2 linked regions of the Bryobacter aggregatus MPL3 genome follow. The protein of the gene in region 1 binds, or shares a complex with, the protein of each later gene. Links are inferred from orthologs where the notes say so. Each region holds a gene or a part of one and is shown in the gene's direction. Other genes may lie near its edges.

Region 1 (2,888 bases):
CCATGTTGGCGCAGCTTCACCAGCGTTTCCGCCAGGGTCGGGTCATTGGTGGTGACGATGCCACTGTCGCCATAGCCGCCCAGATTCTTGCCCGGATAAAAGCTAAAGCAGCCTATAGCGCCGATCGAGCCGCAGCGGCGCCCCTTGTACTCGGCACCAATGGCCTGCGCCGCGTCCTCGACAACCACCGCACCGTACTGGGCGCCCAGTGCAAGCAGCGGGTCCATGTCGGCAGCAGCCCCATAGAGATGCACAGGCTGGATCGCCCAGACTCCCGAAGTCTTCTTCAGCACGTCTTCAACCTGATTCGGATCGAGATTGAAGGTGACCGGGTCGATATCGACAAAAACCGGCTCGATGCCGAGGATAGAAAGCGACCCAGCCGTTGCAAAGAACGAAAAAGGCGTCGTAATCACCTTGTCGCCCGGGCCAAGTTCAAGTGCCATCCAGGCCAGCAGCAGAGCATCGCTGCCGCTTGCGCAGCCAATCGCGTACTTTGACTGCGTGTAGCCGGCAATCTGGTGTTCCAGTTCGGCCACCGCCGGCCCCATGATGAAGCGCTGTGAATCGATGAGTGGAATCAATTCCGCGAGGATCTCTTCACGGATCTGCGCGTGTTGCGCAACGAGGTCGAGGAGCGGAACTTGCCGGGTCAGAGTAGACATGCTGCTACTTCCGATAGTATCGAGTGAGTGGAACAGATTGGGTTGGAGTGGAAGCCCTGGACGCCAGAAAAGTTCAGCGTAAAGCAAATCACCGCGCAGTTGAAGCGCTTATTGCGGGAGAAGTATTCGAACATTTCGGTATCGGGCGAGATTTCAGCGCTTAAGGTTGCCGCAAGCGGTCACCTCTACTTCAATCTCAAGGAAGAGGATACCGTCCTCTCCTGTGCGATGTACAAGCAGAATGCGCGCCTCTTAAAGACGGCGCTGCGCGATGGCATGCAAGTGCAGGCGCGCGGTTCGATCGACATTTATGAACCGCGCGGAGCCTATCAATTTCTGGTGGAACACGTGGAATTGCAGGGCGCCGGAGCCTTACAGCAGGCCTTTGAGGCATTAAAGCGGCGGCTCCAGGAGGAAGGCCTTTTTGAGGCCGCGCGCAAGCGTCCGCTGCCCAAGTACCCACGCCGGATTGGCATCGTCACCTCGCCTACCGGCGCCGTCATCCAGGACATGCTGCACGTCTTTGCGCGCCGCTCCCCTGGCCTCGAGATTCGCATCTATCCGGCGCTCGTCCAGGGCGCGGGCAGTGCGGAGCAACTTTGCGACGGGCTGCGCTACTTTACCGAAAGTGGCTGGCCGGATGTGATTGTCGTCGCCCGCGGCGGCGGCTCGATCGAAGACCTCTGGAGCTTCAACGAAGAAAGCGTCGCCCGCGCCATTGCTGCGAGCGCCATGCCCGTGGTTTCCGCAGTCGGCCACGAAACCGACTTCACCATCGCCGACTTTGTCGCCGACCTTCGCGCCCCCACGCCGTCTGCCGCGGCCGAAATCATCGCCCCCGATGTCACAGCGCTGATCGAGCGCATCGAAGGCCTCGAGCGGAGCATGGCGCGCAGTGTACGGCATAGCATCGCTACGCGGCGCGAGATGTTTTTCCGGCAAGGCGTCGAACGAGCACGTACGCTGCTGGTGCGGCGCTTGAATCGCTTAAGCCAGACCATCGACGAGAAGGATGCCCGTATGAACGGATTGCTCAAGAACCGGCTCTGGAATCTTCAGCTCCGCTACCAGAAGTGGACCTTCGATCTGATGCTGAAGGACCAGCGCATCCGCTTCATGATGCTGCGCGAGCGCCTTTGGAGCATGCAGGCCAAGCTCGATCGCCGCGTGACAGCGATCCTCAGTGAAAAGGCCCTCCGGCAGAAATCGCTGGAAGGCCAATTGTCGAATCTCAACCCCACCCGCATCCTCGATCGCGGCTTCGCGCTGGTTTTCGATGCAGACCGCAAAGTGATTCGCGATGCGAAGGCCGTTAGCGACGGACAAGCACTGCAGGTGCGCGTTGCCAGCGGCGAGTTCGGGGTGGTTGTCGGAACAGGAAAGACGCCGGCACGCCGAAAAACAAAAGCACCGGCCTAACACTTATTCCAAGCGATAGTTCGGTGCTTCCTTGGTGATGATCACGTCGTGCACATGGCTCTCCCGCAGGCCAGCCGGACTGACACGCAGGAACTTTGCCTTGTCTTGCAGTTCCCGAATCGTCCCCGCGCCGCAATAGCCCATCCCGGCGCGCAGGCCGCCCACCAACTGGAACACCAGTTCGCCCAGCGGACCCTTGCTCGCCACACGGCCTTCAATGCCTTCCGGCACCAGCTTGCCAACGCCTTCTTGTCCGTAGCGTTCGCTCGAACCCTGCGACATTGCGCCCTGCGAACCCATCCCGCGATAGCTCTTGAAGGTGCGGCCCTGGAACAGAATCGTCTCGCCCGGGCTCTCGTCGGTGCCGGCAAACAGGCTGCCAATCATGACGCAATCGGCGCCCGCGGCAATCGCCTTCGTCACGTCGCCGGAGAACTTGATGCCGCCATCGCTGATCAACGGAATTCCCGCCGGACGCGTTGCTTTGGCACATTCGGCAATCGCGGTAATCTGCGGCACACCGGCGCCGCTCACCACACGCGTCGTACAGATAGAACCGGGCCCAATGCCCACCTTGATCCCATCCGCGCCCAGATCAATGAGGTCTTTCGCGCCCTCATAGGTGGCAACGTTGCCCACCACCACCTGGACGCCCGAAAGCTTTTCCTTGATCGTCTTCAAGGCATGCAACACTCCTTCAGAATGTCCGTGTGCGCTATCGATCACCAACACATCGGCCTTTGCGGCAACCAGAGCGGTGGCGCGCTCCAGAAAATCTTTGCCCGCCCCAATCGCAGCCGCAAC
Region 2 (2,992 bases), on another replicon or contig:
AAGCCAATCAGTTCGATTTTGATCTCTACGCCTCTGGCGAGTATTCGCGAATGCTCGAGCGGGAGTGGAGTGCGGACTTTAGCGACGGCTTTGAATCATAATGATTGCATGCCACTTCCCCGGATGCTCCGCGTCCGCCAAAGTTTCCCTGATCGCGCTGTAAAAGACATCCCAGCCACAGTCGCCGCCGAGTTGCGGAGCGCGGATTTTGCCTCAAAGCTGAAGCCTGGTTCTTCCGTCGCCATTGGCGTCGGGAGCCGGGGCATTGCCAACATCGCCACCATCGTGCGCGCTGTTGTCGATTACTGGAAATCTGTCGGGATGAAGCCCTTCATCTTCCCCGCGATGGGAAGCCATGGAGCCGCCTCCCCCGAAGGCCAGGCCATGGTGCTTGGCAAATACAAGATTAATGAAGAGACGATGGGATGCCCGGTCCGGAGCCAACTGGAAGTTGTCGCTCTCGGCACCACGCCCGAAGGGATCACCGCCTATCTCGACAAGCTCGCCTATGAAAGCGATGGTGTCATGTTGGTCGGCCGCGTCAAATGGCACACCGACTTTGAGGGCATCATCGAGAGCGGTCTCTATAAGATGATGGCGATCGGGCTCGGTAAGTTTGCCGGTGCGCAGTACTATCACACCTTTGCTTACAAGATTGGGCTGGGCACGATGATCCGTAGCGTGGGCCGCCAGGTTCTGGCCAGTGGCAAGATTCTGGGTGGTCTCGCGATTCTCGAAGATGCGAACCACTCCACCGCACAGCTCACCGCAGTGCCGGTGGAAGAGATGGAAGCACGCGAAGAACAGTTGCTCGAGCTGGTGAAGAGCTGGCAGGGCCATGTCCCAGTCCAGGAACTCGACATCCTGATCCTTGACGAAATTGGCAAGGAGATCTCCGGCGCCGGCATGGATACCAAAGTGGTGAACCGCGGCGTCAATGGCGAATACAACCCGTGGCAGGGACCGCCGAAGATCCACCGCGTCTTTGTGCGCGATTTGAGCAAGGATACCTATGGCAGCGCGGTCGGCATGGGCATGGCCGACGTCATCCATTCGCGCATTCTCCCGAAGATTGATTGGAAGCCAACGCAGATCAATTCGCTGACTGCCTCTTCGCCTTCCGCCATCCGTACCCCCGTGCACTTTGATACCGACCGCGAATGCCTCGAACGCTTTCTCCCGACGGTTGGCAAGCATGACCTCAGCCAGGTCACCATCGTCCGTATCAAGAACACACTCGGGCTTGTCGATCTCGAAATGAGCGAGAATCTGCGCGCCGAAATCGAAGCCAATCCGAATCTCACCATTGTCGAAGGGCCGTATGACTTCCCGCTCGACGACGCCGGCAACATGTTGCCGCTCGAGGCGTCTCATGGCCACTGAGCAGGACCCGTCGGCAGCCAAAACGATTGAGCAGGATCTGGACGAGTTGGAAAGAATCGTTTCCCATCTCGAAAAGGACAGCATGGGTCTCGAGGAGTCAATCAGCCTCTTTGAGAAGGGGGTTGCATTGAGTGAATCGGCGAAGAAGCGCCTGGACGAGGCAGAAACGCGCGTCGAAATTCTGATGAAGCGCGGCAGCAAGGTGGAAGCGGAGCCGTTCAGCAAATGACGTTGAAGGAATATCTTGCCAACCGGGTTGAAATTGTCGAGCGGACCCTCCATACCTGGGTGCCTGCCGAGACGGTCGAGCCGGAAGTGATTCATCGCGCCATGCGCTATAGCCTCTTTGCCGGCGGCAAACGGATTCGTCCGGTGCTGTGCATGGCCGCAGGCGACGTCATCCAACCTGGCGCAGACGGCATTGCCGACGCCGCCGTCACGCTCGAGATGATCCACACCTATTCACTGATCCACGACGATCTGCCGGCTCTCGACAATGACGATCTGCGCCGTGGACAACCCACGAATCACAAGGTTTTCGGCGAAGCGATGGCCATCCTGGCCGGGGACTCGCTGCTGACACTGGCCTTCCAGGTGCTAGGTTCGCTACAGCATGTCAGTGCGGAAGTGCGCAGTCAGCTGGTGGTGGAGCTAGCCTCGGCCAGCGGTACGGTACGCGGGATGATTGGCGGCCAGGTACACGATATCGAGGGCGAAGGCATGCAGCCGAATGCGGCGTTGCTCGAGAAAATCCATCGCGCCAAGACCGGCGCGCTGCTCCGGGCCAGCGTCCGCATGGGGGCGATCTACGCCGGTGCGAACGCCGAGCAATTGGCAGCTCTTAGTGAATACGGTGAACATACCGGACTCGCATTCCAGATTGTCGATGACATCCTCGACATTGAAGAATCGAGCGAAGCGCTCGGCAAGACAGCGGGTAAGGATCTTTACCAGCAAAAGATCACCTTCCCTGCCGTTTATGGACTTGCCGAGTCGAAGAGAATGGCGGAAGAAGAGCGCCAAAAGGCCCACGCGGCCCTTGCTCCTTTCGGCGACCGTGCCACCCGTCTGATCGAGATCGCCGATCTCATTGTGGACCGCAAGTCTTGAAGCAGCGGCTCGACCAGATGCTGGTGGAGCGCGGACTGGTTTCCACCCGCGAGAAAGCCAAGGCGCTGATCCTCGCGGGCAAGGTACTCGTCAATGGACAAAAGATTGACAAGGCCGGCGCCGGTGTTGTACCGGAGTCGGCTATTGATCTTCTGGAGCAACTCCGCTATGTCAGCCGTGGAGGACTCAAGCTGGAAGGCGCGCTGCGCGACTTTGCAATCGACCCAACGGGCCGCATCGCAATCGACATCGGCACCTCAACGGGTGGCTTTACCGATTGCCTGCTCCAGCACGGCGCCACACGAGTCCATTGTGTCGATGTCGGCGCGACGCAAATCGATTGGAAGCTCAAGACCGATCCCCGCGTAGTTCTCCACGAACACCAGAATGCGCGGCTGATCGAGCCTTCCGTCATTGGCGAACTCGCGAGTCTGCTGGTCTGCGATGTGAGTTTTATTAGCGTCACGCTGTTGCTCGACCGCTTCCCTGCCCTGCTCGA

Evidence for each region. The genes of interacting proteins can lie anywhere in the genome.
Region 2: the proteins of xseA (region 1) and xseB are in contact, whole or in part, in a cryo-EM structure (PDB 8TXR), measured with the Escherichia coli proteins. The link is inferred for Bryobacter aggregatus MPL3 from one-to-one orthologs.

What each region holds. Positions count from the first base shown.
Region 1 is NZ_JNIF01000003.1:2,181,048-2,183,935, reverse strand. It holds xseA (exodeoxyribonuclease VII large subunit), read left to right. Parts: upstream 1-692; coding sequence 693-2,084; downstream 2,085-2,888. Other genes in the region: guaB (IMP dehydrogenase), read right to left, coding at 2,088-2,888; M017_RS0110315 (DegT/DnrJ/EryC1/StrS family aminotransferase), read right to left, coding at 1-665. UniProt on the Escherichia coli protein: Bidirectionally degrades single-stranded DNA into large acid-insoluble oligonucleotides, which are then degraded further into small acid-soluble oligonucleotides.
Region 2 is NZ_JNIF01000004.1:125,853-128,844, reverse strand. It holds xseB (exodeoxyribonuclease VII small subunit), read left to right. Parts: upstream 1-1,372; coding sequence 1,373-1,612; downstream 1,613-2,992. Other genes in the region: M017_RS0120180 (TlyA family RNA methyltransferase), read left to right, coding at 2,490-2,992; M017_RS0120185 (polyprenyl synthetase family protein), read left to right, coding at 1,609-2,493; M017_RS0120195 (nickel pincer cofactor-dependent isomerase, group 22), read left to right, coding at 109-1,383; M017_RS0120200 (hypothetical protein), read left to right, coding at 1-101. UniProt on the Escherichia coli protein: Bidirectionally degrades single-stranded DNA into large acid-insoluble oligonucleotides, which are then degraded further into small acid-soluble oligonucleotides.